2 regions of the Streptococcus sp. Z554 genome follow, and region 2 is predicted to be linked to the other one. Evidence: predicted binding sites of a transcription regulator. Region 2 holds the regulator's gene; the other holds the start of a gene.
The links. The regulator NrdR, encoded in region 2, represses ribonucleotide reductase genes. The targets are predictions, from matches to a motif close to ACACNATATATNGTGT.
Positions count from the first base shown of each region.

Region 1: nrdD (anaerobic ribonucleoside-triphosphate reductase) is a predicted target of NrdR. The motif match lies at 2,217-2,232, and genes of this name have one in related genera.

Region 1 is NZ_JBRKNV010000005.1:22,167-38,058, reverse strand. It holds gene mnmG (tRNA uridine-5-carboxymethylaminomethyl(34) synthesis enzyme MnmG) at 1-349, shown strand, start outside; gene ACVC7R_RS05670 (hypothetical protein) at 439-573, shown strand; gene ACVC7R_RS05665 (damage-inducible protein CinA) at 618-2,171, shown strand; gene nrdD (anaerobic ribonucleoside-triphosphate reductase) at 2,297-4,504, shown strand; gene ACVC7R_RS05655 (hypothetical protein) at 4,516-4,656, shown strand; gene ACVC7R_RS05650 (GNAT family N-acetyltransferase) at 4,694-5,194, shown strand; gene nrdG (anaerobic ribonucleoside-triphosphate reductase activating protein) at 5,199-5,795, shown strand; gene ACVC7R_RS05640 (uridine kinase family protein) at 5,792-6,406, shown strand; gene rpsJ (30S ribosomal protein S10) at 6,687-6,995, shown strand; gene rplC (50S ribosomal protein L3) at 7,078-7,704, shown strand; gene rplD (50S ribosomal protein L4) at 7,729-8,352, shown strand; gene ACVC7R_RS05620 (50S ribosomal protein L23) at 8,352-8,648, shown strand; gene rplB (50S ribosomal protein L2) at 8,666-9,499, shown strand; gene rpsS (30S ribosomal protein S19) at 9,602-9,883, shown strand; gene rplV (50S ribosomal protein L22) at 9,895-10,239, shown strand; gene rpsC (30S ribosomal protein S3) at 10,252-10,905, shown strand; gene rplP (50S ribosomal protein L16) at 10,909-11,322, shown strand; gene rpmC (50S ribosomal protein L29) at 11,332-11,538, shown strand; gene rpsQ (30S ribosomal protein S17) at 11,563-11,823, shown strand; gene rplN (50S ribosomal protein L14) at 11,849-12,217, shown strand; gene rplX (50S ribosomal protein L24) at 12,290-12,595, shown strand; gene rplE (50S ribosomal protein L5) at 12,619-13,161, shown strand; gene ACVC7R_RS05565 (type Z 30S ribosomal protein S14) at 13,179-13,364, shown strand; gene rpsH (30S ribosomal protein S8) at 13,649-14,047, shown strand; gene rplF (50S ribosomal protein L6) at 14,235-14,771, shown strand; gene rplR (50S ribosomal protein L18) at 14,855-15,211, shown strand; gene rpsE (30S ribosomal protein S5) at 15,229-15,723, shown strand; gene rpmD (50S ribosomal protein L30) at 15,737-15,892, shown strand, end outside.
Region 2 is NZ_JBRKNV010000006.1:47,655-63,546, reverse strand. It holds gene ACVC7R_RS06510 (NADPH-dependent oxidoreductase) at 1-705, opposite strand, end outside; gene dnaI (primosomal protein DnaI) at 702-1,598, opposite strand; gene ACVC7R_RS06500 (DNA helicase) at 1,599-2,768, opposite strand; gene nrdR (transcriptional regulator NrdR) at 2,769-3,242, opposite strand; gene ACVC7R_RS06490 (GntR family transcriptional regulator) at 3,385-3,750, shown strand; gene ACVC7R_RS06485 (ABC transporter ATP-binding protein) at 3,754-4,449, shown strand; gene ACVC7R_RS06480 (hypothetical protein) at 4,465-5,196, shown strand; gene ACVC7R_RS06475 (LrgB family protein) at 5,267-5,962, opposite strand; gene ACVC7R_RS06470 (CidA/LrgA family protein) at 5,959-6,333, opposite strand; gene ACVC7R_RS06465 (MarR family winged helix-turn-helix transcriptional regulator) at 6,513-6,893, shown strand; gene ACVC7R_RS06460 (DUF4649 family protein) at 6,989-7,210, shown strand; gene trxA (thioredoxin) at 7,225-7,539, shown strand; gene queC (7-cyano-7-deazaguanine synthase QueC) at 7,742-8,395, shown strand; gene queD (6-carboxytetrahydropterin synthase QueD) at 8,395-8,838, shown strand; gene queE (7-carboxy-7-deazaguanine synthase QueE) at 8,831-9,547, shown strand; gene queF (preQ(1) synthase) at 9,566-10,057, shown strand; gene ACVC7R_RS06430 (MIP/aquaporin family protein) at 10,275-10,943, opposite strand; gene ACVC7R_RS06425 (winged helix-turn-helix transcriptional regulator) at 11,089-11,436, opposite strand; gene ACVC7R_RS06420 (nuclear transport factor 2 family protein) at 11,587-11,976, shown strand; partial or broken gene ACVC7R_RS06415 (oligoendopeptidase F) at 12,018-12,200, opposite strand; gene ACVC7R_RS06410 ((S)-acetoin forming diacetyl reductase) at 12,381-13,145, shown strand; gene ACVC7R_RS06405 (16S rRNA (uracil(1498)-N(3))-methyltransferase) at 13,294-14,034, opposite strand; gene prmA (50S ribosomal protein L11 methyltransferase) at 14,036-14,986, opposite strand; gene ACVC7R_RS06395 (GIY-YIG nuclease family protein) at 14,997-15,892, opposite strand, start outside.

The sequences.
Region 1 (15,892 bases), on a different contig from region 2:
CCAAGATGTAGTGGCCTTTATCGGGCCTGCTGCTGAAGAGCTAGATGACAAAATTATCGAATTGATTGAAACAGAAATCAAGTACGAAGGCTACATTTCAAAAGCCATGGATCAGGTTGCCAAGATGAAGCGTATGGAAGAAAAACGCATTCCAGCCAACATCGACTGGGATGACATTGACTCTATTGCGACAGAAGCGCGCCAGAAGTTCAAACTCATCAATCCAGAAACCATTGGGCAAGCCAGCCGTATTTCTGGAGTTAACCCAGCAGATATCTCCATTCTTATGGTGTATCTAGAAGGCAAAAATCGAAGCATTTCAAAAAATTTAGAAAAGAAAGCTGATTAAAAACAAAGCGCTGAATTCTCTTTTTGGGAATTCAGCTTTTTTAGATTTTTTCTTCTTTTTTCGAATAAAAAAGAAAAGGAGAAATGATAATGCTCACAGTAGAAGAAAAAACTTTTTTAGCTCACTATAAAAAAGCTTTATATCACCGTTTTTATGAGGTCGAACGCTTTGCTTCCTTGTCTGAAAAGTTGTGTAAACGTCCGCCACAGGCTGACAAGAACTAGACTTTTTGATATACTAGAACAAATTAAGATATAGGAGAGAATGTATGAGTGTATATGGTAGATTAGAAGACGAACCAACTCCAACTTGGATGGGAATCCAGGATGATTCAGTAGAGAATGAGGAGCAACTTGAGGTTGAGACTCGTCAACCTGCCCGCTTACCATTTTTTAATATTCTCATTTTGAGTACTATAGTGGTGCTTGTGTCCGTAATCCTCCCCTTCTTCTTAGGATTGATAAGTCCTGAGCAGTCTCAGGATTTTTATATTGGATGGGCTATGCATCAGAGCGGAGATATCTACACAGATTATTTTGGAACTAGTGGTCTCCTCTATTATTTTTTACAGTATGTAACTCAGGGAAGTATTTTGTTTGCCGTCTTTAATTGGTTAGCTTTAGTAGGTGCTGGACTCTTTCTTTTTCGTTCGGCTTACAATCTGACGGAACAAAATAAACAATCACAACAAGTATTGACAGTCTTTTATATCCTGGCTAGTGCTCTTAGCTTTGGTGGCGGCTATGCAACTATTCTTGCTCTCCCATTCTTGTTCTATGCTCTAAGTTTAGTGACGGCTTATTTGGCAGAACCAAACCAAGATAAAGGTTTCTTGCGTATTGGAGCTAGCTTAGCTCTAGCATTTTTCTTTGCACCTTTGGTTACAATCTTGTATGCATTCGTCTTGTTTTTTGCAGTAACAGCTTTTAATGTTGGGCGCAATAAATTGACTCATGGCCTTTATCAATTTTTTGCTGCGGGCCTTGGTTTTTCAATTTTCTTTTATCCAATTGGTTACTACACGGTTTATAAAGGCAGTTTTGGAAATGCGATTAGTCAAATACTCTACCCAGTAGATAGTTTGAACTTTATGTCTAACCCGGGATTGCTAGACAACATCCTTTTCTATGGATTGTTAGCCATTGCTCTTGGAGCGTTGACGATGGCATTTACAGGTCTCTTCCAATCTAAGCCATTGAAACAGTCAGTCTTATCAATCTTTGCTGCAATAGCTGTCATTTTGGTATTGGTTTTAGAAATTTTTTCTACAGACCAAATCCACGGCAGTCGCATGGTTGAGTTACTTCCTTTCTTGTCCCTTCTTTTACTTGCTGGAATTCCTACAGAGAAAGCAGAAGGGGCCAATCGTCGTAGACGATCTAGAGAAGAAACTTCAGTATGGGGTACTTTTGTAAAAGGGAATGCCTACCTACCAATTTTAGCTCTCATTTATCTATTTTCAGCTCCTCTAGTATCGCGATATTTGCTCCATACTGCACAATATCAAGAACGAACTAGTATTGAAGCTAAGGTTAAAGGGGAAACGCAGGCTACAGATCGTATCTATGTTTGGGATGATCAGACAAGTAGTTATAAGGCAAGTGAACGCTTGGCTGCTAGTCAGTTGTTATCACCGAGATTGCATACAGGACTTGATGCAAATCGTACCAAGCTTGTAAATGATCTACGAGATAATCAACCAAAGATGATTGTAGTAAATACAAAAACAACCCTATGGACAGAAGTTGAGCAACTTTTAGCTGAAAATTATCAAGCGGTTCAAAGTGAATTCAAAGACTTTAAACTCTACAAATTAAAATAAAAATTATCAATATCTTGTGTAATTTTAAAAAATTTTTATTTTTTGACACAAGATATTGATTTTTATTTTTTTAGTGATATAATACTTTTTAGAATCAATATTATATTTAAGAAAAGGGTATGGATATGATTGTACTGGAAGAGAAGGCTGTCCCTGATCCGACTTTATTCGTCGAAAAGCGTGACGGTAGACGTGTAATTTTTGATGTAGACAAGATTGACAAAGCGCTTCATAAGGCTGCTGAAAAGGTTATGGATGTAACCCCTTTGGTTGAAAAGCGACTTAGCACCCTAGTTGAACGTATCGTTGAAGAGATTCATAGTCGTTTCCCGCAAGGTGTAAAAATCTACGAAATCCAAAATATCGTAGAACACGAGTTGTTGGAAGCTAAAGAATACGCCTTGGCCGAGGAGTATATTACTTATCGGACCCAGCGTGATTTTGAGCGCTCTAAAGCGACAGACATCAACTTCAGTATTCATAAACTGCTCAATAAAGATCAGGCAGTTGTCAATGAAAATGCCAATAAGGACAGTGACGTCTTTAATACTCAGCGTGACTTGACGGCAGGGATTGTTGGAAAATCAATCGGCCTTCAAATGCTTCCTAAACATGTGGCTAACGCTCATCAAAAAGGAGATATCCACTATCACGATTTGGACTATAGCCCCTACACGCCTATGACTAACTGCTGTTTGATTGATTTCAAGGGCATGTTGGAAAATGGCTTTAAGATTGGGAATGCTGAGGTAGAAAGTCCTAAATCTATCCAAACTGCGACGGCGCAGATTTCTCAAATCATCGCCAATGTTGCTTCTAGCCAGTACGGTGGTTGTTCAGCAGACCGGATTGATGAAGTCTTGGCTCCATACGCAGAGAAAAATTACCAAAAGCATCTCAAAGATGCAGAGGAATGGGTTCTGCCTGACAAGCGCCAAGAATACGCTTGGAAAAAAACGCAAAAAGACATCTATGATGCCATGCAATCTTTGGAATATGAAATCAATACCCTCTTCACTTCAAATGGACAAACGCCATTTACTTCTCTTGGTTTCGGGCTAGGAACCAGTCGCTTTGAACGTGAAATTCAAAAGGCAATTTTAAACATTCGAATCAAGGGGCTGGGTTCAGAACACCGTACAGCCATCTTCCCTAAACTCATCTTCACCCTAAAAAGAGGACTTAACTTGGAAGAAGATTCACCTAACTACGATATCAAGCAGTTGGCTCTTGAGTGCGCAACTAAGCGCATGTATCCGGATGTCTTGTCTTACGATAAGATTGTCGAGTTAACAGGCTCCTTCAAGGTTCCTATGGGCTGCCGTTCATTCCTTCAAGGTTGGAAGGATGAGAATGGAGTAGAGGTTAATTCGGGCCGTATGAACCTAGGTGTCGTGACGGTCAATCTTCCTCGTATCGCCCTCGAATCTGAAGGAGACATGAATAAGTTCTGGGAAATCTTCAACGAGCGTATGAATATCGCGGAAGATGCTCTTGTTTATCGTGTGGAGCGAACCAAGGAAGCCACTCCAGCCAATGCCCCAATTCTTTATCAATACGGAGCCTTCGGACGTCGCCTTGGAAAAGAAGAAAGCGTTGACCAACTCTTTAAGAATCGTCGTGCGACCATCTCTCTAGGCTATATTGGCTTGTACGAAGTGGCGACCGTTTTCTTTGGCAATCAATGGGAAAGCAATCCAGAAGCCAAGGAATTTACACTGGATATTATTCGTGATATGAAGCGCCGAGTAGAAGAGTGGTCTGACCAATATGGTTATCACTTCTCTATCTATTCGACACCATCTGAAAGTTTGACAGACCGTTTCTGCCGTTTAGATACAGAGAAATTTGGCTCTATTCCAGATATTACAGATAAAGAATACTATACAAATTCCTTCCACTATGATGTCCGCAAAAATCCAACACCATTTGAAAAGTTGGACTTTGAGAAGGTCTATCCAGAAGCAGGTGCCTCAGGTGGCTTCATCCACTACTGTGAGTACCCAGTTCTCCAACAAAATCCAAAAGCTTTGGAAGCTGTGTGGGATTATGCTTATGACCGTGTCGGTTATCTCGGGACCAATACTCCGATTGACCGTTGCTACAAGTGTGATTTTGAAGGAGATTTTGAACCGACAGAGAGAGGCTTTGCTTGTCCTAACTGTGGGAATAATGATCCTAAAACAGTAGACGTTGTTAAACGAACTTGTGGCTATCTCGGAAATCCTCAAGCTCGTCCGATGGTCAATGGACGTCATAAGGAAATTGCTGCGCGTGTCAAACATATGAACGGTTCTACTATTAAAACGGCTGGACATGAAGTGAGAAATTAGAAAGAAAAAGAATGGGAAAATATCAATTAGACGATAAAGGCAAGGCCTTGGTCCAACGCTTCCACGAGAAACATTCAAAGGGTGGGGTCAATAAAAAAGACCGAGTGGCTAGCCTTAGAGAACAATTTTTAAACAAGAACAAGAAAAAGTGAGAGTTGCCTCTCGCTTTTCTCTTAGCTGGAGGTAAAAATGATACTACGCAGACCAAGATTGGCAGATAAAGAAACAGTTTTAGAGATGATGGCAGAGTTTGAACAGACTCAATCAGCCCACGATGGCGGATTTTGGGATACTGAGAACTTTGACTACGAAGACTGGTTGGAGGCAAATATGCAGAAAGAAATGGGAATAAATTTGCCTGAAAATCGTGTTCCTTCTATTCAATTTGTATCATTTGATGATGTAGGTGTTGCTCTAGGATTTTTGAATCTGCGATTGAGACTGAATGAGGGTTTGCTGAACTATGCTGGCCACATTGGCTACTCTATTCGTCCATCTGAAAGGGGCAAGGGTTATGCTAAAGAGGCCCTCAGCCAAGGTCTGCAAGTGGCTAAGGAAAAGAATATCAAACGAGCGCTTGTGACTTGTAGCACTGAAAATCCTGCCAGCCGAGCGGTTATCTTAGCTAATGGTGGGAAGTTAGAGGATGTTCGTAATGGAACGGAGCGTTATTGGATAGAGTTGGAGTAGAAGGATGACATGGAATACACCAAAGCCTGGCGAGTGGAAGAGTGAAGAGCTCAGCCAAGGGCGCATCATTGACTATAAGGCTTTTAACTTTGTCGATGGAGAAGGCGTGCGTAATTCCCTCTACGTAGCAGGTTGCATGTTTCACTGTGAGGGGTGTTATAATGTAGCGACCTGGTCATTTAATGCAGGAATTCCTTATACACCCGAGTTGGAAGAACAGATTATGGCAGACCTGGCTCAACCCTATGTTCAAGGATTGACCTTGCTAGGAGGAGAACCTTTTCTGAATACAGGAATCCTCTTGCCCCTCGTCAAACGTATCCGAAAGGAATTACCAGACAAGGACATCTGGTCGTGGACGGGCTATACTTGGGAGGAAATGATGTTGGAGACACCAGATAAACTGGAACTCTTGTCACTGATTGATATCCTGGTCGATGGACGTTATGACAAAAGCAAGCGCAATCTTATGCTCCAGTTCCGAGGTTCCTCCAATCAACGCATTATCGATGTGCAAAAATCTCTGCAAAGTGGGAAAGTAGTTATTTGGGATAAACTCAATGACGGAAAAGAAAGCTACGAGCAGGTGAAAAGGGAATGAAGAAAAAAGAGTTAATCGAAAGACTAGTATCAGAAATAGAGTCGGGCAAAGTAAAAACACTGGGTATCTATGGCCATGGAGCATCAGGTAAATCGACTTTTGCTCAAGAATTGTACCAAGCCCTAGATTCTGCAAAAGTAAACTTATTAGAAACCGATCCTTACATTACTTCAAACCGTCATTTAGTGGTGTCAAAGGAGTCTCCTGATCAAAAAGTGACCGCTTGTTTACCTGTGACTCATGAACTGGTAAGTTTAGAAAGAGACATTCTCGCTTTAAATGCTGGGATGGATATCTTAACGATTGCTGAACCTTGGAAACCCAGTGAAGTCTTATCAGGCGAAAAACCAATTCTGATAGTCGAAGGGATGTCTGTAGGTTTTCTACCCAAGGAGCTCTTTGACAAAACCATTTGTTTTTACACAGATGAGGAGACAGAATTAAAGCGGCGGCTATCTCGAGATACGACTGTGAGAAATCGTGATGCTAGCTTTATCCTAAATACTCACAAAGAAAGACGAAATCAGTATAATCGCTATTATAAAGAAACTGAATCTACAGCAGATATTTTGGTGGATCAATCAGGGAATCAATTTATCATCAAATATTGACTGTTATGTTATAAAGAAGAAAACTTCAAAATTACTCTCAAGAAAGGGAGTAATTTCGCCATTTATAAAAAGAAAACAGTTTCATCTAAAAAAATTAAAAAATCCTGTCAAATCCCTTGCAATCGCAGGGGCTTTGTGTTATTCTATTATGGTGCTGTAAATGACAGCCTTAGCTTTGATGCAAGAGGTTGCGACACGCTCGGTTGCATTGCCACGCAACGCGCGTCGGTTTTCTTGTGGAGCTAGCCTATTATCTTAAATAGACGAAAAGGAGAAAAAGATGGCAAACAAAAAAATCCGTATCCGTTTGAAAGCTTACGAACACCGTACGCTTGACACAGCGGCTGCAAAAATCGTAGAATCAGCTACTCGTACAGGTGCACAAGTTGCGGGTCCAATCCCACTTCCAACTGAGCGTAGCCTCTACACAATCATTCGTGCGACTCACAAATATAAAGATTCTCGCGAACAGTTCGAAATGCGTACACACAAACGTTTGATCGATATCATCAACCCAACTCAAAAAACAGTTGACGCTTTGATGAAATTGGATCTTCCAAGTGGTGTAAACGTAGAAATCAAACTTTAATCTAAAGTTTGAAACCTTGAGCATAAAAAACGCTCGTTAAAAACTTTTTGAATAAAAAATATAGAAAAGGAACTATTTTCTCATGACAAAAGGAATCTTAGGGAAAAAAGTGGGAATGACTCAAATCTTCACTGAAGCTGGCGAATTGATCCCTGTAACAGTTATCGAAGCAACTCCAAACGTTGTTCTTCAAGTTAAAACTGTTGAAACAGATGGTTACAACGCTATCCAAGTTGGTTTCGATGACAAACGCGAAGTATTGAGCAACAAACCTGCTAAAGGACATGTAGCAAAAGCTAACACGGCTCCTAAGCGCTTCATTCGTGAATTCAAAAACGTTGAAGGCTTGGAAGTTGGTGCTGAAATCACAGTTGAAACTTTCGCAGCTGGAGACATTGTTGATGTAACTGGTACATCTAAAGGTAAAGGTTTCCAAGGTGTTATCAAACGCCACGGACAATCACGTGGACCTATGGCTCACGGTTCTCGTTACCACCGTCGTCCAGGTTCTATGGGACCTGTTGCACCTAACCGCGTATTCAAAGGTAAAAACCTTGCAGGACGTATGGGTGGCGACCGCGTAACAATTCAAAACCTTGAAGTTGTACAAGTTGTTCCAGAAAAGAACGTTATCCTTATTAAAGGTAACGTACCAGGTGCTAAGAAATCTCTTATCACTATCAAGTCAGCAGTTAAAGCTGGTAAATAATAAGGAAAGGGGAATACAGTCAAAATGGCAAATGTAACATTATTCGACCAAACTGGTAAACAAGCGGGCGAAGTTGTTCTTAACGATGCAATCTTTGGTATCGAACCAAACCAATCTGTTGTGTTTGATGTGATCATCAGCCAACGTGCTAGCCTTCGTCAAGGAACTCACGCAGTTAAAAACCGCTCAGCTGTTTCAGGTGGCGGACGCAAACCATGGCGTCAAAAAGGAACTGGACGTGCTCGTCAAGGTTCTATCCGCTCTCCACAATGGCGTGGTGGTGGAATTGTCTTCGGACCAACTCCACGTAGCTATGCGTACAAACTTCCTCAAAAAGTTCGTCGCCTTGCGCTTAAATCTGTTTACTCAGAAAAAGTTGCTGAAAATAAATTTGTAGCCGTTGATTCTCTTGAATTTACAGCTCCAAAAACTGCTGAATTTGCAAAAGTTCTTGCAGCTTTGAGCATCGATTCTAAAGTCCTTGTTATTCTTGAAGAAGGAAACGAATTCGCAGCTCTCTCAGCTCGTAACCTTCCAAACGTGAAAGTTGCGACTGCTACAACTGCAAGTGTTCTTGACATCGCAAATAGTGACAAACTTCTTGTTACTCAAGCAGCTATCTCTAAAATCGAGGAGGTTCTTGCATAATGAATTTGTATGATGTTATCAAAAAACCTGTTATCACTGAAAGCTCAATGGCTCAACTTGAAGCAGGGAAGTATGTATTTGAAGTTGACACTCGTGCACACAAACTTTTGATCAAGCAAGCTGTTGAAGCTGCTTTCGAAGGTGTTAAAGTTGCAAATGTTAACACAATCAACGTAAAACCAAAAGCTAAACGTGTTGGACGTTACACTGGTTTTACTAACAAAACTAAAAAAGCTATCATCACTCTTACAGCTGATTCAAAAGCAATCGAGTTGTTTGCAGCTGAAGCTGAATAATCTAAGGAGGAAATATCGTGGGAATTCGTGTTTATAAACCAACAACAAACGGTCGCCGTAATATGACTTCTTTGGATTTCGCTGAAATCACAACAAGCACACCAGAAAAATCATTGCTTGTTGCTTTGAAGAACAAGGCTGGTCGTAACAACAACGGTCGTATCACTGTTCGTCACCAAGGTGGTGGGCACAAACGTTTCTACCGTTTGGTTGACTTCAAACGTAACAAAGATAACGTTGAAGCAGTTGTTAAAACTATCGAGTACGATCCAAACCGTTCTGCAAACATCGCTCTTGTACACTACACTGACGGTGTGAAAGCTTACATTATCGCTCCAAAAGGTCTTGAAGTTGGTCAACGTATCGTTTCAGGTCCTGAAGCTGATATCAAAGTAGGTAACGCTCTTCCACTTGCTAACATCCCAGTTGGTACTTTGGTTCACAACATTGAGTTGAAACCAGGTCGTGGTGGTGAATTGGTTCGTGCTGCTGGAGCTTCTGCTCAAGTATTGGGTCAAGAAGGTAAATATGTTCTTGTTCGTCTTCAATCAGGCGAAGTTCGTATGATTCTTGGAACTTGTCGTGCTACAGTTGGTGTTGTCGGAAACGAACAACATGGACTTGTTAACCTTGGTAAAGCAGGACGTAGCCGTTGGAAAGGTATCCGCCCAACAGTTCGTGGTTCTGTAATGAACCCTAACGATCACCCACACGGTGGTGGTGAAGGTAAAGCACCAGTTGGTCGTAAAGCACCATCAACTCCATGGGGCAAACCTGCTCTTGGTCTTAAAACTCGTAACAAGAAAGCGAAATCTGACAAACTTATCGTTCGTCGTCGCAACGAGAAATAATTTAAAACTAGTCGCTTAAGCGCTAGATAATCCGCCAGCTCGGTAGCGCTCGTTGAGAGCGCAAGCCGCTGTGGTACTATATTTAAAGGAGAAAATATAAAAATGGGACGCAGTCTTAAAAAAGGACCTTTCGTCGATGAGCATTTGATGAAAAAAGTTGAAGCTCAAGCTAACGACGAAAAGAAAAAAGTTATCAAAACTTGGTCACGTCGTTCAACGATCTTCCCAAGTTTCATTGGTTACACTATCGCAGTTTATGATGGACGTAAACACGTACCTGTTTACATCCAAGAAGACATGGTAGGTCACAAGCTTGGTGAATTTGCACCAACTCGTACTTACAAAGGTCACGCCGCAGACGACAAGAAGACACGTAGAAAATAAGGAGAACATAAATGGCAGAAATTACTTCAGCTAAAGCAATGGCTCGCACAGTACGTGTTTCACCTCGTAAATCACGTCTTGTTCTTGACAACATCCGTGGTAAAAGCGTAGCCGATGCAATCGCAATTTTGACATTCACTCCAAACAAAGCTGCTGAAATCATCTTGAAAGTTTTGAACTCAGCTGTAGCTAACGCTGAAAACAACTTTGGTTTGGATAAAGCTAACTTGGTAGTATCTGAAGCATTCGCAAACGAAGGACCAACTATGAAACGTTTCCGTCCACGTGCGAAAGGTTCAGCTTCACCAATCAACAAACGTACAGCTCACATCACTGTAGCTGTTGCAGAAAAATAAGGAGGTAAAATCGTGGGTCAAAAAGTACATCCAATTGGTATGCGTGTCGGCATCATCCGTGATTGGGATGCCAAATGGTATGCTGAAAAAGAATACGCGGATTACCTTCATGAAGATCTTGCAATCCGTAAATTCGTTCAAAAAGAACTTGCTGACGCAGCGGTTTCAACTATTGAAATCGAACGCGCAGTAAACAAAGTTAACGTTTCACTTCACACTGCTAAACCAGGTATGGTTATCGGTAAAGGTGGTGCTAACGTTGATGCACTCCGTGCTAAACTTAACAAATTGACTGGAAAACAAGTACACATCAACATCATCGAAATCAAACAACCTGATTTGGATGCTCACCTTGTTGGTGAAGGAATTGCTCGTCAATTGGAGCAACGTGTTGCTTTCCGTCGTGCACAAAAACAAGCAATCCAACGTGCAATGCGTGCTGGAGCTAAAGGAATTAAAACACAAGTATCAGGTCGTTTGAACGGTGCAGATATCGCCCGTGCTGAAGGATACTCTGAAGGAACTGTTCCGCTTCACACACTTCGTGCGGATATCGATTATGCTTGGGAAGAAGCAGATACTACATACGGTAAACTTGGTGTTAAAGTATGGATCTACCGTGGTGAAGTTCTTCCAGCTCGTAAAAACACTAAAGGAGGTAAATAACCAATGTTAGTACCTAAACGTGTTAAACACCGTCGTGAATTCCGTGGTAAAATGCGCGGTGAAGCTAAAGGTGGAAAAGAAGTAGCTTTTGGTGAATACGGTCTTCAAGCTACAACTAGCCACTGGATCACTAACCGCCAAATCGAAGCTGCTCGTATCGCCATGACTCGTTACATGAAACGTGGTGGTAAAGTTTGGATTAAAATCTTCCCACACAAATCTTACACAGCTAAAGCTATCGGGGTTCGTATGGGATCTGGTAAAGGGGCACCTGAAGGTTGGGTAGCACCAGTTAAACGTGGTAAAGTAATGTTTGAAGTTGCTGGTGTATCTGAAGAAGTTGCTCGCGAAGCGCTTCGTCTTGCAAGCCACAAATTGCCAGTTAAATGTAAATTCGTAAAACGTGAAGCAGAATAAGGAGAAGGCATGAAACTTAATGAAGTAAAAGAATTTGTTAAAGAACTTCGTGGTCTTTCTCAAGAAGAACTCGCGAAGCGCGAAAACGAATTGAAAAAAGAATTGTTTGAACTTCGTTTCCAAGCTGCTACTGGTCAATTAGAACAAACAGCTCGCTTGAAAGAAGTTAAAAAACAAATCGCTCGAATCAAAACAGTTCAATCTGAAGCGAAATAATAGACTAGGGAAGGAGAAATTTCAATGGAACGCAATAATCGTAAAGTTCTTGTTGGACGTGTTGTATCTGACAAAATGGACAAGACAATCACAGTTGTAGTTGAAACAAAACGTAACCACCCAGTCTATGGTAAACGTATTAACTACTCTAAAAAATACAAAGCACATGATGAAAACAATGTTGCCAAAGAAGGCGATATCGTACGTATCATGGAAACTCGCCCGCTTTCAGCTACAAAACGTTTCCGTCTTGTAGAAGTTGTTGAAGAAGCGGTAATCATCTAATCAAGCCTGAAAGGAGAAAACTGAAATGATTCAAACAGAAACTCGTTTGAAAGTCGCAGACAACAGCGGTGCTCGCGAAATCTTGACTATCAAAGTTCTTGGTGGTTCAGGACGTAAATTTGCAAACATCGGTGATGTTATTGTGGCATCTGTAAAACAAGCTACTCCTGGTGGTGCGGTTAAAAAAGGTGACGTTGTTAAAGCAGTTATCGTTCGTACTAAATCAGGTGCTCGTCGTGCTGATGGTTCATACATCAAATTTGACGAAAACGCAGCAGTTATCATCCGTGACGACAAAACTCCTCGCGGAACACGTATCTTTGGCCCAGTTGCACGTGAATTGCGTGAAGGTGGCTTCATGAAGATCGTGTCACTTGCTCCAGAAGTACTTTAATCAATAAAAACAAACACAGTCCCCTGGCCTAGCCAGGGTGCCCATCGGGCGTAAGAATAAAAGGAGAAAAAAATGTTTGTAAAAAAAGGCGACAAAGTTCGCGTAATCGCTGGTAAAGATAAGGGAACAGAAGCTGTTGTCCTTACTGCCCTTCCAAAAGTAAACAAAGTTATCGTTGAAGGTGTTAACATCGTTAAGAAACACCAACGTCCAACTAACGAACTTCCTCAAGGTGGTATCATCGAGAAAGAAGCAGCTATCCACGTATCAAACGTTCAAGTTTTGGACAAAAATGGTGTAGCTGGTCGTGTTGGTTACAAATTTGTAGACGGTAAAAAAGTTCGCTACAACAAAAAATCAGGCGAAGTGCTTGATTAATCACGAAGGAAAGGAGAAGTATAATGGCAAATCGTTTAAAAGAAAAATATCTTAATGAAGTAGTTCCTGCTTTGACAGAACAATTTAACTACTCATCAGTGATGGCTGTTCCTAAAGTGGATAAGATCGTTTTGAACATGGGTGTTGGTGAAGCTGTATCAAACGCTAAAAGCCTTGAAAAAGCTGCTGAAGAATTGGCACTTATCTCAGGTCAAAAACCACTTATCACTAAAGCTAAAAAATCTATCGCCGGCTTCCGTCTTCGTGAAGGTGTTGCGATCGGTGCAAAAGTTACCCTTCGTGGTGAACGTATGTACGAATTCTTGGATAAATTGGTTTCAGTATCACTTCCACGTGTACGTGACTTCCACGGTGTTCCTACAAAATCATTTGATGGACGCGGAAACTACACACTTGGTGTGAAAGAGCAATTGATCTTCCCAGAAATCAACTTTGATGACGTTGACAAAACTCGTGGTCTTGACATCGTTATCGTAACTACTGCTAACACTGACGAAGAGTCACGTGCATTGCTTACAGGCCTTGGAATGCCTTTTGCAAAATAATATAGGAGGTATAACTAATGGCTAAAAAATCTATGATTGCTAAGAACAAACGCCCAGCGAAGTTCTCTACTCAAGCATACACTCGCTGTGAACGTTGTGGACGTCCACACTCAGTTTACCGCAAGTTTAAACTTTGCCGTGTTTGCTTCCGTGAATTGGCATATAAAGGTCAAATTCCTGGTGTAACAAAAGCATCTTGGTAATTTAAGATATTAAGGGCGTCAAAACTCCAAGTGAAAATAGGGAACTTGATGAAGAAACTTTTGTTTCTAGGAAAGTTCATCTTTTTCACACAGAGTTTAGCCCGAGTTCAGTTTGGCTAGCCAATTTGAACACGAGCTACAGCTTTGGCAAAAAAGACCAATTTACTTTGGAGCATGGCTCCTGCAATAAATTGCCTATTTTTGCTCTTGCTGTTACGCTCTCTGTATCATGTATTAACTAGCAAGTGCAACTTGCAAACTACTAGTAAGAGGAGAAAAATAAAATGGTTATGACTGACCCAATCGCAGACTTCCTAACTCGTATTCGTAACGCTAACCAAGCAAAACACGAAGTACTTGAAGTACCTGCATCAAATATCAAAAAAGGGATTGCTGAAATCCTTAAACGCGAAGGTTTTGTAAAGAACGTAGAAATCATCGAAGATGACAAACAAGGCATCATCCGTGTATTCCTTAAATACGGAGCAAACGGTGAACGAGTTATCACTAACTTGAAACGCGTTTCTAAACCAGGACTTCGTGTCTACAAAAAACGTGAAGATCTTCCAAAAGTTCTTAACGGACTTGGAATTGCTATCCTTTCAACTTCTGAAGGTTTGCTTACTGATAAAGAAGCACGCCAAAAGAATGTTGGTGGAGAAGTTATCGCTTACGTTTGGTAATATTTAGCTCCCAATTTCGTTGTGACTCTTCGTTATCGTCTCTTGCCTAACCCAAAGTTATGCCTGCAAGACGATGCCTTGACTCACTTTGAAATTGAAACCTAAATGTTTCTTTAATCGAGAAATCGATTTAACCCCGTGAAAACTGGCCTTCAAAGGCCTGACAATTTAACAGGAGAATAAAAACATGTCACGTATTGGTAATAAAGTTATCGTGTTGCCTGCTGGTGTTGAAATCATCAACAATGACAACGTAGTAACTGTAAAAGGACCTAAGGGAGAACTTACTCGTGAGTTCTCAAAAGATATTGAAATCCGTGTGGAAGGTACTGAAGTAACTCTTCACCGTCCAAACGATTCAAAAGAAATGAAAACAATCCACGGAACTACTCGTGCCCTTTTGAACAACATGGTTGTTGGAGTATCAGAAGGATTTAAGAAACAACTTGAAATGCGTGGGGTTGGTTACCGTGCACAACTTCAAGGAAACAAACTTGTCTTGGCTGTTGGTAAATCTCATCCAGACGAAGTTGAAGCTCCAGAAGGAATTACTTTTGAACTTCCAAATCCAACTAACATTGTTATCAGCGGAATTTCAAAAGAAGTAGTTGGTCAAACAGCTGCTTACGTACGTAGCCTTCGTTCACCAGAACCATATAAAGGTAAAGGTATCCGTTACGTTGGCGAATATGTTCGTCTTAAAGAAGGTAAAACTGGTAAATAATGTTGAGTGGTTGAATGTCAACCACCAACCTCATTTCCAACTTTGTGCATAGCACACGATTTAAAATTAAAGAGGTGAAAACTGTGATTTCTAAACCAGATAAAAACAAACTCCGCCAAAAACGCCACCGTCGCGTTCGCGGAAAACTCTCTGGAACTGCTGATCGCCCACGTTTGAACGTATTCCGTTCTAATACAGGCATCTACGCTCAAGTGATTGATGACGTAGCGGGTGTAACGCTCGCAAGTGCTTCAACTCTTGACAAAGAAGTTTCAAAAGGAACTAAAACTGAACAAGCCGTTGCTGTCGGTAAACTCGTTGCAGAACGTGCAAGTGCTAAAGGTATTTCAGAAGTGGTGTTCGACCGCGGTGGATATCTATATCACGGACGTGTGAAAGCTTTGGCTGATGCAGCTCGTGAAAACGGATTGAAATTCTAATAGGAGGACACTAGAAAATGGCATTTAAAGACAATGCAGTAGAACTTGAAGAACGCGTAGTTGCTGTTAACCGTGTTACAAAAGTTGTTAAAGGTGGACGTCGTCTTCGTTTCGCAGCTCTTGTAGTTGTTGGTGACCGCAATGGTCGTGTAGGATTTGGTACTGGTAAAGCTCAAGAAGTTCCAGAAGCAATCCGCAAAGCAGTAGAAGATGCTAAGAAAAACTTGATCGAAGTTCCTATGGTAGGAACAACAATCCCACATGAAGTTCTTTCAGAATTCGGTGGAGCTAAAGTATTGTTGAAACCTGCTGTGGAAGGTTCTGGAGTTGCCGCTGGCGGCGCTGTTCGTGCCGTTGTGGAATTGGCAGGTGTGGCAGATATTACATCTAAATCACTTGGTTCTAACACTCCAATCAACATTGTTCGCGCAACTGTTGAAGGTTTGAAACAATTGAAACGCGCTGAAGAAGTTGCTGCTCTTCGTGGTATTTCAGTTTCTGATTTGGTATAAGAAAGGGGATAAAATGGCTCAAATTAAAATTACTTTGACTAAGTCTCCAATCGGACGTATTCCATCACAACGTAAAACTGTTGTAGCACTTGGACTTGGCAAATTGAACAGCTCTGTTATTAAAGAAGATAACCCAGCGGTACGTGGAATGATTACTGCAGTATCTCAC
Region 2 (15,892 bases):
GTTCTTTTGTTCAAGATTTTCTCTGGTTGAGCTTGGTTCAGGCTGACCGAATTGCTCTGCAAGACGTTGACTCCAAGTGGTAGTCGCACGAGCTCCTGCATATTCAGTCTGCACACGATCATAGGCTTCAATAGCCTCAGTTGTTTGTTCTTGGTATTCTTCCTCAAAGACAACATTTTCGAGTGGTAATCTTGGTTTTACATCATGTTTTTGGTTCGGTACACCCAGTGCAATCCCAAAAACTGGGTAGGTGTAGTCAGGAAGGTTGAACAATTCTGCTAACTCAGCAGATTTGTAACGCACCAATCCAATAATTACCCCACCGTAACCTAGACTCTCTGCAGCCAGCAAGCTATTTTGCCCAGCAAGTGCAGCATCCACAGATGTAATCAAGAGACCTTCCACACCTTGTGGTTGGAAAGTATCTGTATGGAGACGAGCTCCTTTTTCTGCACGGTTTAGATCACCAACAAAGAGCAAGAATGCTGCTGATTGACGAATAGCTTCCTGAGGAACTAGTTCATACAGAGCATCTTTCTTCTCTTGACTTCTGACTACAATCACTGAATAAGATTGGAAATTTTTCCAAGTTGAAGCCATTTGGGCAGCCTTCAAAATCTCATTCAAGTCCTCTTGAGGAATCTCTTGCTCCTTAAATCTGCGCACTGATGAGTGGCTTTGCATTAATTTAATCGTTTCTGTCATCGACGATTTTCTCCTTCTAATCTTGTTTCCTCTGCTAAATAACGGATACGCTCCATGACACGTCTAGCTTCCCAAGTTTCATCATTTCCGTTCTTGCCTTTTGCAAAATGTTTTTCCAAATCTTCAAAATTGAAGTTGGAAGTGAAAAAGGTCGGTAAATCTTCCTGCATACGATACTGAAGAATCACTTGCAAGATTTCATCACGGACCCACGGTGTTGATTGTTCAGCACCAATATCATCCAAAATCAAAACTTCAGCTTGCTTAATCTCATCCACCAAAGTCTTAACATTTCCATCACCAATAGCATTTTTGACATCAATAACAAAGCTCGGATAGTGGAGGAGAGTTGATGAAACACCACGTTTTTCTGACAAATCATGGGCTAGGGCAGCGACCATAAAGCTCTTCCCAACCCCAAAATCTCCATAGAGATAGAGACCCTTACGGATGACCGGATATTGGTCAACAAAGGCGAATAACTTTTCGAAAACCGGTAAGCGCCCTGCATCATCTAAATCAACTTGAGCTAGGCTAGCTTTTTTAAGACTAGCTGGAAGATTGATCAGTCTGAGACGGTTCTTGATAGCTGCTTCTTTCTCAGCCGCAATCAGTTCCGGAGTTTCCTCATAGGATACATCTGCATAACCACGATTCATGACCAGAATAGGCTTATAACCACGCGCAATATAGTCTGTATCTCCGCGAAGGAACTTATCACGTTCGGTGATGTATTGGTTAAACTTAGAGATACTACGATTCAATTCCTCTTGACTGAGAGATTCCTTCTGGATAAAAGCCGCAACATCCGGATCTTTTACAATCTGCTGGACCAAGTCTTGGTATTGAAAACGGCTGGGATGACCTTTAAGCACATCTCCTACACTTTCCATCTAGTCTCCTCCTTTCCCTAATCGGGCTAACATTTCTTTTTTCTTGCGTTCTAACTCCAAACGAGTTTCTTCGCTGGTTTCATTCTTATATTCCGGATTACTCCATTTAGGAACATTGGTTTTTGCCTGGCTTGCCTGCGCCGTTTTTTGTTCCTGCCCCTTTTGATTCTTCTCTCGGATTCGCAATACAGCTTCTTCAGCAGACCTGACTTTGTTATAAGAGTAATCATTAGCCACTTTCATGGCATATTTTTCATTGAGATTGGCCGAATCAACCTTGTTGAAGGTCAAAAGTATAACCACATTGATGACTTCGTCAAGCAAGCCTAGGTCTGCCATCTGTTTCAGCAAATCACGTTCAGCTTGGATAATTCCAGCATTTCGTGTCTGTTTGATTTCTGCCAAAAAATGCAGGGCAGTTTTACTTTTAGCTTCTCGGATAATGGTTGCTTCCTTAGGGCTAAAGTCCGATGCGACGGGCTGTTGCGCTAATTTTTCACGCATGCGCTTGACAGAAATGACTTGGGAAACTGCTGTTCCTTTAGCTAACTGATAAGTTTCAAACCAGGTCCATTTTTTCTCGTCAGCGATTTTAAATAACTCTAAAACATCTGACTGTTCATCTTGGAAACGGAGACCATCTCTCGCCATGAGCTGACGAAAATGATCCAAATCAAAATCATTCGTAAACTTAGCTCTTACTGGCATCTCATCCTGACTAACCATGTCCTCTATCTCTGGAAAGACCTGACTCAAAGAAACCGTCAAAGCTTCTCCGTCTGCAGACTCTTGACGCAAATCAGAAACTGCTGGATCGCCAATTTTTTTCTCCAATAAAGTCCGATAAACTGTGTGACGCAAGAAATCTGAACTAGAAAGCGTTGGATGAATAGCAAGTTCATAGCCGTCACCCTTTTGATAGAGGGTAAGCAAGTTGAATGCTGATAAGATTTTAAAAGCTTTTAAGAGTCTGTCCATCCCAAAATTAAGATGGTTGAGAATCGCAGCAAAGAGGTGTTCCTTTTGTCCATTATCCCAAAAGGCTAGGGTATAAAGGTAAAGACTGAGCGCATCCTGACCGATAATCGGGAGGTAGCACTGCACCAAAGTTGTGGGATCTTGCGACACCCGATTATTCTTAAGAAAAGAAAAACGATCATTAGGCTTCATTTATTTTTCCTTTTTCTTCTTTGAAGATTGCGTAATTTGTTTGAGAAGATTTTCGAGCTCGCTCACGTCTTTAAAGCTACGATAGACGCTGGCGAAACGAACGTAAGTGATTTCATCTAGTTCAGCCAATTCTTCCATGACCAGAGAACCAATATCTTCACTTTGAATTTCATTATCATTACGACTGAGGAGTTTTTGTTCGATACGATTGACCACCATGCCAATCTCATCACTAGACACCGGACGTTTTTGAGCCGAACGAATAATCCCGTTAAAGATTTTATCTCTGGAGAACTGCTCCCGTGTGCCATCCTTCTTGACCACAACCAGCGTTCTCTCTTCTACACGTTCATAGGTCGTAAAACGATGCTGACATTCTTCACACTCACGTCTTCTTCTAATCGTATTTCCTTCTTCAGCCTGACGGCTATCGATAACACTTGATTTAGTAGCGCCACATTTTGGACAACGCATGCCTTCCCCTCCTTGTCGTTTTCTTTTCATTATACCATTTTTTTGAGCAATTCCCAAAATAATTCTCCTTTTGGCTTGACAAGTTTCTTGTTTAGTTGTATTATTTAATTAACACAATAGATATTGTAGAAAGGAGACCGTGATGTCCTGGATATTTGATAACAATAAACCTATTTATTTGCAGATAATGGATAAGATTAAACTGCAAATTATTTCCCATAAACTCGAACCCAACCAACAGCTACCAACTGTCAGAGAGTTGGCTAGTGAGGCTGGTGTCAATCCTAATACCATCCAACGTGCCCTATCAGACCTAGAAAGAGAAGGCTTCGTATACACCAAGCGTACTGCAGGACGTTTTGTCACAGAGGACTTGGACTTAATCCTCCAATCCCGGAAACAACTATCAGAAGAACAACTGCAGCAGTTTGTAACAGGCATGGTAGAATTTGGCTATGAAAAAGAAGAACTACCAACTGTTTTGAGAGATTATATCGAAGGAGTTTAGACTATGACCTTGTTAACGTTTGAAAATGTTTCAAAATACTATGGAGCAAGCCCTGCTCTTCAAAATGTTTCCCTTGAAATTCCAGCAGGAAAGATTGTGGGTCTCCTTGGCCCAAACGGTTCCGGAAAGACAACCCTGATTAAACTAATCAACGGCTTGTTACAACCTGATGGAGGGCGTATTCTGATCAACGACATGGAACCAAGCCCAGCAACTAAGGCAATTGTTTCTTATCTGCCTGATACAACCTATCTCAACGAGCAAATGAAAGTCAAGGAAGCTCTTACCTTTTTCAAGACCTTCTATAAAGATTTCAATCTAGAACGCGCTCAAGGTCTTCTTCGCGACCTTGGCATCGATGAGAATAGCCGTTTCAAGAAACTCTCAAAAGGGAACAAAGAAAAAGTTCAGTTGATCCTTGTCATGAGTCGTGACGCTCGTTTGTATGTTCTTGACGAACCAATCGGTGGTGTCGACCCCGCAGCTCGCGACTATATCTTGAATACCATCATTAACAACTACTCTCCAACTTCGACTGTCTTGATTTCAACTCACTTGATTTCCGACATCGAACCAATCTTGGATGAGATTATTTTCCTCAAGGACGGAAAAGTCGTCCGTCAAGGAAATGTGGATGATATTCGTTACGAGTCAGGTGAATCAATTGACCAGCTCTTCCGTCACGAATTCAAAGCCTAGATAAAGGAGATTATTATGTTTTGGAATTTAGTTCGTTATGAATTTAAAAATGTCAACAAATGGTTTTTAGCCCTCTATGCAGCTGTACTATCCTTATCTGTCATCATCGGTATTCAGGGCAGTAGCCTCTCAAGCACCTATTATCAAGATAAGGGCGTTGTCATGTTAGTATTTCTATCTCTGGTTTTTGGGGGATTGGTTATTACTTTGAGTATCTCAACCTTGATTTTGATTATTCAACGATTTAAGGGAAGTGTTTACGATCGTCGTGGCTATCTAACTCTCACCCTTCCAGTATCTGAACACCAGATTCTCTCCGCTAAACTTCTTGGAGCCTTTGTTTGGTCTTTGGCAAGTACAGTGGTCTTCCTTTTTAGCCTTTATATTATCATTTCCATGATTCAACCAGACGCCTTCCTATCTAGTTTTGCCGAGTATATGCTAAAAAATTATACAGATAATTTCTGGTTAGCCTTGATTTCCTATATTTTTAACACTCTTGCAGGTATTCTTTGTATCTACTTGTCTATCTCTATCGGTCAACTCTTTAATGAATACCGTACAGCTCTTGCGGTCGTCGCCTACATCGCCATCCAAGTTGTTCTTGGATTTATCACCCTCAATCTTCGCATCGATTTCGACTACAATTGGGTTTTATCCTTTGAAATTTTCAAAGATTTAATCCTTAGCGTCGGCTTCTATCTCGGAACCTACTACATCTTGAAGAACAAAGTTAATCTACAATAATAAATGAAACCCCTAGCAACTAAAGCTAGGGGGGCTTTTTTTACCCAAATAAATGAAACATTCTTAGTTTTTAACTCAAAATCAAATTGGCTACAATAGGACTGACAAATACGTAAAGTAAACCTGTTACACCGATTGCTAAGCCAGCCATGGCGCCAGCTACTGATCCGTAGTGAAATGCTGTCCCAGTACCGACTGCGTGGCCAGTTCCTCCAAGAGCAAGACCTGCGGCTACTGGGTCGTCAATTTTTAGCCATTTCAAGAGTGTTGGCCCGATAACGCTAGTCAAAATGCCAGTTGCTACCACAACTACCAAGGTGATCGTCGCTATCCCTTGTAGCTTATCCGTAATTCCAACTGCCATAGCCGTCGTTACAGACTTTGGGAAAAGCGAAATCGCCAAGAAGAAATCCATACCGAAGAATTTTGCAACGAAAGCTGTAAAAACTGTATTCACAACAACCGCTAAGAAACTACTGAGTAAAATACTTCTAACATGGTGCTTCATGAGGTGAAAGCTCTTATAAAGAGGAATCCCTAGGGCTACTGTTGAGGGAACAATCAAGTTATTAAGATAAATCCCACCTTGATAATAAGCAGCATAAGAAATACCCGTCAGTTTTAGAAAAGCAATGATAAATAAAGTCGCTAAGAGTAAGGGAGTTGTTAGAGGGTGAGGATACCTTCTAAAGATAATCATGCCTCCAAGGTAAGCCAAAATGGACAAGGCTATCCCAAATAGTGGATTGGATACAAATTCGCTCATTTGACACCTCTTTCTTCGTAATCTCCTTCATAACGCTTTTTGATAAACTGAACGACCAGCGCAATCAAGATAATATTGATAACTGCTGCAAAAAAGACAATCAAGACAATGGGCAATAAATAGGGAGCAATCACATCAAATTTCTCCATAATCCCAACTGCAGGAGGTAGAAAGAGGATAGTCATATTAGCTAGGAGAAAATTCCCAACCATGTTGACATGACGTACCCGCAACCACTTAAACTGCAAGGCTAAAAAAAGGATAATCAAGCCAATAATACTACCCGGAATCGGCAAATGGAAAAAAACGGAAATTCCCTCACCGATTAAAGAAATCACAAATAAAATCATTAACTGAACATATAACTTCATCGTATTCTCCAAAAATAGACTTTCTGCATACCAGTTTACTCCTTTTTCTGAAAATTTCAAGGAAATACACAAGAAACATCCTTCTTGCTATCTATTCCAAAAAGTTGTATACTAATTGCGTGCGCAAGCATCTCAGATAGGCAATCTGTTTATAACTACCATATAGAAAGGAGATTGATATGACTTACTTAGAAAAATGGTTTGACTTCAACCGCCGACAAGTAGAGCTAGAAGCTCTTTTAGAGCAAACGATTGCTGAACAGAGTGACCAAAGCCTAACGCTCAAAGAATTCTATCTCTTGCACTTTTTAAATCAGGCTCAAGAAAAATCTTTGAGACAGATTGACCTGCCTGACAAACTCCATCTGAGTCCAAGTGCTGTATCACGAATGGTGGCACGCTTAGAAGCCAAAAACTGCGGTTTACTTAGTCGGAGATGTTGTGACCAGGATAAGCGAGCTAGTTTTATCTGCCTCACTAAGGAGGGTCAGACAACTCTTGCCTATCTACAAAAAGCTGTAGAAGAAAGCCTTGAAACAAAAGCAAGTTGGCTTTCCTAAAATTTTTACAAAAAACTTGCGTGCGCAAGCAATTTTCTTGACATTCCTTTTTCCAAGGAGTAAAATGAAGATATGATTTAGCAAAGGAGAATCCTATGATTGAAATCACTTATCTTGATGCCAGCAAGCAAGAGAGAACCATGACCTTCGAGTCATACGAAGAATTTGAACGTTCTCAACATGCCTGCCTGATTGGTGTCGCAGACTACTACCCTGTCCAAAAAGTAACCTACAAGGGGCATGATTTGGACTACCATGGGACTTATGGAGATGTTTTCTTCTATCTCATGAAACAAGATTTAAGCCAATATAATTAAAAAGGAGAAATACTATGGCAAAAGCAATTACAGATGCAACATTCGAACAAGAAACTAAAGACGGATTGGTCTTGGTAGACTTCTGGGCAACTTGGTGTGGTCCATGTCGTATGCAAGGTCCAATCTTGGACAAATTGTCTGAAGAACTTTCAGAAGATGTCTTGAAGATCGTTAAAATGGACGTTGACGAAAATCCGAATACAGCTCGTGCATTTGGTATCATGTCTATCCCTACTCTTCTCTTCAAGAAAGATGGACAAGTTGTTAAACAAGTGGCTGGTGTCCACACAGCTGAACAAATCAAGGCCATCGTTGCTGAATTAAGCTAATCAAAGGAGAGACCAAGTGCATTCATTTGGTCTCTTTTTTCTTGCCCTTTGCCATTTTTCAAAAAATATGCTAGACTGTAACTAGAATATTACGATGTTTGGGACATGCCATCGCTAAAAAAAACCTCTACTTGGTATTTTTTAGCTCCCTCTGGGGAGCTTTTTGCGTGCTCTGAACATTTCCCATTTTGGAAGGAGTACTATGAAACGTCAATCAGCCTTGGTCGTCTTTAGTGGCGGTCAAGATTCAACAACCTGCCTTTTCTGGGCCAAGCAACACTATGAAAGGGTCGAAGCCGTTACCTTTGCCTACGGTCAACGCCACCATTTAGAAATTCAAGTGGCCAAAGAAATCGCTGAGGAACAAGGAATTCGTCATCATATCCTAGATATGTCTCTGCTAGGACAAATTACTGAAAATGCCTTGACTTCAGATTTAGAAATTGAGCAAAAAGAAGGAGAGGTTCCTAATACCTTCGTTGACGGTCGCAATCATCTCTTTCTGTCCTTTGCGGCAGTCCTTGCCAAGCAGCGTGGAATTACGGATATCGTGACAGGAGTGTGCGAAACAGACTTCTCAGGTTATCCTGACTGTCGGGATGTCTTTGTCAAATCACTCAATGTCACGCTCAACCTTGCTATGGATTACGACTTTGTGATCCAAACGCCTCTCATGTGGCTAGACAAGGCTGAAACTTGGGAATTAGCTGACCAACTCGGTGCCTTTGACTACGTTCGTGAGAAGACCTTGACCTGCTACAATGGGATTATCGGTACTGGTTGTGGAGATTGTCCTGCCTGCCATCTACGCCAACATGGTTTAGAGGTTTATCTCTCTCAGAAAGGAGAGGCCTGATGTTTTTTGCCCCCAAAGAAATCAAACAAGAAACTGGGGAATCTCTTGTCTACAATCCTCACAGAACCTTAGTCTCAAAAGAATTTACCTTCGATGCTGCCCACCACCTCTTTCACTATGAAGGAAAATGCAAATCCCTACACGGTCACACCTATCATCTGCAAATCGCTATCAGTGGATTTTTAGATGATAGAGGTATGACCTACGATTTCGGAGACATCAAAGCTATCTACAAGGACTACTTAGAGCCCCACTTGGATCATCGCTATCTCAATGAAACCCTGCCCTACATGAATACGACTGCTGAAAATATGGTTTACTGGATTTTCCAAACCATGAGCCAAGAGTTGCCAGACGAACGCGGTCTCCGTTTGGAATATGTTCGCCTCTATGAAACTCCGACTGCCTTTGCAGAGTTTAGACGGGAGTGGTTAGATGACTAGGGAACGTGTCCTCAAACTACCAGTTTTGGAAATTTTTGGCCCAACCTTTCAAGGCGAAGGTCGTGCTATTGGCCAGAAAACCATGTTTGTCCGCACTGCTGGTTGTGACTACCACTGCGATTGGTGCGATTCTGCCTTTACTTGGGATGGTTCTGAGAAGCCTACTCGCATGACAGCTGATGAAGTGATCGCTGAGTTAGACAAACTAGGAAGCTACGACTATGTCACCCTATCTGGGGGAAATCCTGCTATCCTAGCAGCCAATATGGCTCAACTTGTCACCAAGCTCAAGGAACGTGGTATCACTCTTGCTGTTGAGACCCAAGGCTCCCGCTGGCAAAATTGGTTAAAAGATATCGACCAAGTCACTCTGAGTCCTAAGCCTCCTTCCTCCAAGATGGAAGTCAACTTTGAGACCTTGGACTTTATCGTTTCCCAACTAGACCCAGACAAAGTCACCTTTAAAATCCCTGTCTTTGATGATGCAGATCTAGCCTTTGCCAAAGGTATTCAAGAACGCTACCAACCAGATGTCCTCTTCTTATCGGCGGGAAATCCTGAGCCCAAGGCTACAGGCAATATTGTCCAAGACCAACTGGATCGCCTCAAAGAACTCTGGGAACGTGTCGCTACCGACGATAGCTGGGGCAATGTCCGCGTCCTTCCTCAACTCCATACCCTCCTCTACGACAACCAACGTGGTGTTTAAGATTAGAAAGAAAAAATCATGTCACAACAAGAAGAAATGAAAAACCTCAGCCTCCTCGGCAACAAAGAAACCAACTACATTTTCGAATATCAACCCGAAGTCCTCGAATCCTTTGACAATCGTCATGTAGAAAATGACTATTTCATCAAATTTAACTGCCCTGAATTTACCTCACTTTGCCCTATTACCGCTCAACCAGACTTCGCAACCATTTATATTTCCTACATTCCTGACAAGCTCTGTGTCGAGTCAAAATCCCTCAAACTCTACCTCTTTAGCTACCGAAACCATGGAGATTTTCATGAAAACTGTATCAACACTATCGGGAAAGACTTGGTCAACTTGCTAGACCCTCGCTATTTAGAAGTCTGGGGAAAATTTACACCTCGCGGTGGCATTTCAATCGATCCCTACTACAACTACGGTAGACCTGGAACCAAGTATGAAGGATTGGCAGAACAACGCCTCTTCCAACACGACCTTTATCCAGAGAAAATTGACAACCGTTAAACTCATACTCAATGAAAATCAAAGAACAAATTAGGAAGCTAACCGAAGGTTGCTCAAAACACTGTTTTAAGGTTGTGGATAGAACTGACGAAGTCAGCTCAAAATACTGTTTTGAGGTTGTAGATGGAAGCTGACGTGGTTTGAAGAGATTTTCGAAGAGTATAATACGAAAAAGCCCTGTTCCTCAAGCTGAGGAGCAAGGCTTTTTAAGCTTCAATTATTCTTCAGTTCCAAGGAAGTTTTTAGCAACAAGGGCTGCAAGAACTCCACCAACGATTGGTGCAAGGATGAAAATCCAAACTTGTTGAAGCGCTGCGCCACCTACCAATACAGCAGGAGCCAAGCTACGAGCTGGGTTTACTGAAAGTCCAGTGATGTTTAAGCCAGCTAGAATCAAAGCTGTCAATGACAAACCAATCACCAAACCAGCGATTGCGCCATTCCCTTTGCTTGCTGAAGTTACAGTCATGATAACCAAAACAAACAAGAAAGTAGCGATTGTTTCAAACAAGAAACCACCAAAGACAGTTACACCGTTTGCCAAGGCATTTTCACCAAGACTTGCAGTTGACATTCCTGAATTTGCCAAGAGGAAGAACACAGATCCTGATGCAAGGAAAGCACCGACTACTTGACCAAGGATGTAGTTTACAAGTTCTGAAGATGACAAACGTTTGTTAACAAACATAGCGATAGAAACAGCTGGGTTCAAGTGAGCACCTGAAACAGTTCCGATTGAGAAAGCTGCAACTACGATTGCCAAACCAAAGGCAAGAGCAATTCCAAGGTGTCCAAGACCTTCAACACCATTTCCAAAAACAACAGCTCCTGTTCCGATGAACACAAGCATAAAAGTACCGATTAATTCAGCAACAAATTTTTTCATATTAAGTCTCCTTTTTTCAAACTATGTATTAGTCTATCAGAAGAAGGAAAGGGTTTCAAGAAAAGTGCTTGGAAAATAATGGTTTGCCTTACTATCTTTTAATTGAGGAATTAAACAGAAAAATACATTTCCTCTATAGAGCTTATCAGTCGCTTATCTCACTAGCATTTAGCAACTTGATATAATCCAGACCCCATTTCTCGACAGCATCTAAAACAACTTTGAATTCCTGCCCCATTTCAGTTAAGCTGTACTCAACTCGTGGTGGAACTTCGGCATAGACCTTTCGTTGAACAATCTTATCCTTTTCTAATTGACGGAGATGACGTGTCAAAATAGTTTGAGTAATCCCAGGCAATAATCTCTGCAATTCTTTAAATCGTTTGGTACCCGTACTCAACTGATAAATGATTACCAGTGCCCATTTCCCCGTTAAAACCCTCTGCGTTGTCGCAAATGGACAAATACCATACTCACTCACTTTATTTGTCATAAAATATCTTCTTTCTATTTTTTTAAAAAAATTTATCTTTTAGTATCAATAAAAGTACTACTTTTGATACTAGCTATCAAAAAAGTGTCTACTTGTTTTTTTGTTTGTAACTGTTACAATTATATCATAAAAAAGAAATGGAGAATATATATGTCAACAAACTTAGAAATTTTCAATACTTATAACCAATCTTTAATTGCTGGTGACTTTCCTGGTGTCTTTGAAACGATGGCAGACGATATTATCTGGCACCAACCTGGTACTCATAGTATATCTGGTACAGTTGTTGGTAAGGACCAACTAGGATCTCACCTAGCTACTTTTGCTGAGAAAACTAATGGAACCTTTAAGGTGATAACAAATTGGGTTTCTGATAATAAGGATTTTGTCGCAGCTAATGTTACTTTTCTTGGAACACGTGCTGATGGTACTGAACTCAATATGAACGGGATTGACCTCTTCCGTATTGAAGACGGGAAAATCAAAGAAGTTTGGCTCTTCTCTTCAGATCAAGCTGAAGAAGATAGCTTTTGGGGATAAGCAAAACAGATTGGAAAAATCCAATCTGTTTTTACTTATACTCATAACTCAGCACTGTAGGAGATAATCTGATCAACCATATCAGACAAGAACTGAATGGTATCGCGGAGAGATTTATCAGTTGAGATATCTGCTCCGATAATCATAGCAGACTCAAGTGGTGTCTTGCTACCACCTGATTTGAGGAGGTTGAGCCAGTCTTCAGCTCCAGTCTCAGATAGTTTTTTCACTCTTAGAGGGTTTATTTTCCCAAAAACCAGTCTTTGTTTGACACAAATTTCACAAAGGTGTATACTAAAAAGCGATAGGACTTCTTTTAGAAACCTATCACGACTCACTTATAACCCTTTGCTGTTCTTTTATGAACGTTTAAATGGTATCACGGATACCAAAGGAGGAATCATATGTCTAAAGTAGCTATTGTTACAGGTGCAGGTCAAGGAATCGGTTTTGCAATCGCAAAACGCTTGGTCCAAGATGGTTTTAAGGTTGGAGTATTAGACTACAATGCTGAAACAGCTGAAAAAGCAGTTGCTGAGTTGTCAGCAGAGAATGCTTTAGCTGTTGTAGCAGATGTGTCTAAACAAGCGGAGGTTGCTGCAGCTTTCCAAAAAGTTGTAGACCATTTCGGAGACTTGAACGTTGTGGTAAACAACGCTGGTGTCGCTCCGACTACACCTCTAGATACGATTACAGAAGAACAGTTCAATCGTACCTTTGCTATTAACGTTGGTGGGGTAATCTGGGGAGCACAAGCTGCTCAAGCTCAGTTCAAAGCACTTGGTCATGGTGGTAAAATCATCAACGCTACTTCTCAAGCAGGTGTTGTCGGAAATCCAAACTTGACTGTTTATGGTGGTACAAAATTCGCTGTTCGTGGTATTACTCAAACATTGGCACGTGACTTAGCTGATTCAGGTATCACTGTTAATGCGTATGCTCCAGGTATCGTTAAAACACCAATGATGTATGATATCGCTCACGAAGTTGGGAAAAATGCAGGAAAAGACGACGAATGGGGTATGCAAACATTCGCAAAAGATATTACATTGAAACGCCTATCTGAGCCAGAAGATGTCGCTGCAGCGGTTAGCTTCCTTGCTGGACCAGATTCAAACTACATTACAGGTCAAACCATTATCGTCGATGGTGGTATGCAATTCCATTAAAATTAAAAAAAAGAGGTTGGATTAAATCCAACCTCATTTTTTATTTGGTGATTCTACATTGGAATCCTTTTTTATTCCCTTAACTCTGCACTATAAGCAATAATCTGATTGACCGTATCAGAATAGAAGAGTGAAGAAGTATTCATTTTCACTCTAATTCTACCAATACACTAATGGCTGATAGGGCGTAAAGTGGTGCTGTTTCTGCTCTTAGAATGCGAGGACCAAGCCCTGCCAATACTGCTCCCTTGGCTGTAAAACTTTCAATTTCTGCAGGGGATAAACCACCTTCTGGACCAAAGATAAAGAGCAACTTAGCTCCTTTTTCAAGACCAGTGACTGCTTGTATCAAAGCAGCACTTTCTCCTTCTTTAGCTGACTCTTCATAAGCCACCACGATGCGGTCAAACTGGTCTAACTGAGCTAGAAAGTCTACCTTTTTTTCAAAAAGGGTAATGCTTGGGACAAGATTCCGCTTGCTTTGCTCGGCTGCTCCAAGGGCGATTTTTTCTAGTTTTTCGATTTTCTTGCCCAATTTTTTGCCGTCCCACTTAGCGACTGACCAGTCGGCAGGGAAGGCCCAGATTTGACTAGCACCTAGTTCCGTCACCTTTTGAGTGATGAACTCGAGCTTATCTCCCTTGGGAAAGCCAGAGGCAATGGTCACTTGGACTGGTAGTTCTACATTGTCAGCTAATTCTTCAACCAACTCAAACTGACGTGCTTCCACATTTACCACGCGCGCCAAACGCTTGATCCCATCATCAAAAACTAAAGTAACCTCATCATTTTCCTTCAGGCGCATGACCTGAAACATGTGCTTGCTGGTTTCCTTGTCCTCGATAGTGACAGGTGAGATTGCACTCCCCTTGACAAAATACTGCTGCATGCTAGCCTCCAATCACACCAGAAATATCCTTGGTCTTCTTGAAGACACAGGCATTCCACTCCCCTTGGATCATGTGGGTTTCGAGGAAAAATCCAGCCGCTTCTGCTGACTCACGCACCATGTCCCACTTGTCCTTAATAATGCCACTCATGATAAGATAGCCTTCGTCCTTGACCAAACGATAAGCATCATCCGTTAGATGAATGAGAATACCCGCCAAGATGTTGGCCACGATGACGTCTGCCTCAATCTCCACTCCCTTGAGCAAATCGCCTGGCGCCACATGGATATTTTCCATGCCCGGATTGAGCTCAATATTTTCCTGAGCGACACGAACCGCCACATCATCCAGATCATAGGCAAAGATTTCCTTGGCACCCAGAAGAGAGCTGGCAATGGAAAGAACCCCTGAACCTGTCCCCACATCTAGTACTGTTTCGCCACCACGAAGGACCTGCTCCAAGGCAAAAAGACTCATCTTAGTCGTCGGGTGTGTTCCAGTCCCAAAGGCCATACCAGGATCCAGCTTGATAATCTTTTCTCCCGCAGTAGCCTCATAGTCCGTCCATGACGGCACAATAGTCAAGTCACGAGTGATGCGGGCTGGTTCATAGTATTTCTTCCAGTTATCCGCCCAGTCTTCCTCAGCCAAGGCAGTCGTGCCAATCTTAACCTCGCCCAAATCCATAAAATCTGTCAATTCTGCCAAGCGAGCCTGCAAATCAGTCTCCACTGCCACTACATCAACCGTTTCAGGGTAGTAGGCGGTCACTACGATTTCTTCCTGTTGCTCGACCTCAGGGAAAATCTCACCGAAGCGGTCCACATTTCCCACATAGTCCATACTGTCTTCGATTACTACCCCTTGGGCACCTAACTCAATCAGGAGATTAGAGACCAGCTCCTCTCCCTCACGCTTGACTGTAACTTTTAACTCTTGCCATGTTTCCATCTGATTCTCCTTAACCCTCCATTTCTTCTAATTCTTTTAAAGTCTTGCCGTCCTTATTTTTCCAATCAGTTCGTCCATTCGTATTCATTCCTAGCACAAAAGCAGCTGCATAAGATGGACTGGAGAACAGTTGTTTTTCTTGTAAAACACCATCTTTAATCACATTTGACTTGATTAATTCCTCACGCAATTCTTTTAGACTTGCTGGTATTGCGGATGAATCAACTTCATCAACTTGACTGCCTTCTAAAACAACAAAACCCTCCGAAGTCTGTTCACAGATAGCTTCAATCATTCGATTTGATTTCTTTGTTTTTCGCTTTAGATAGAGATAAGTTAAATTATCATCAGAAACATTCTGATTTGTTTTCTTGGTCATAGGAACAAACACTCGGTACCCTAAGGTCCCTACAATCATCAAAGTGTTTTCCACAACCTCATCTAACTCTGACTGCTTTTCTTCTGTTACATTCCCAGAATTGGGCTCATTCCCATTTTTTACAATGAAGCGCCCCGTGTCCTTTGCCAGCTGTGTAAATTTATTTTCCAAGTAACTAATTTCCGTGGGGCCAAAGGAGTTATTCTGCGTCGTCAAAATAATGACATCATTAAAATAATCTGCATGGTTGTCACGAGTATGTTCCTGAACACGTAAAAGGACACCTTCACCATTTTTGCGATTCGTCGCCTGCCCGATGTAGGTAACATCCTTTTGCTTATCCTCATTACGACCAAATAGGAAATAAATGCCACTTTGCTTCATTTCATCACGTGATTTTAAATCAGCCAATTGAATTCGAGGAATTTTATAAATCACCCCTGTCCAATTGGACAAGGTACATTTAATTATCCCAGTAACTTCTCCATCCATGAGAAACATATTGATATTCTTACTACGATTTGGCA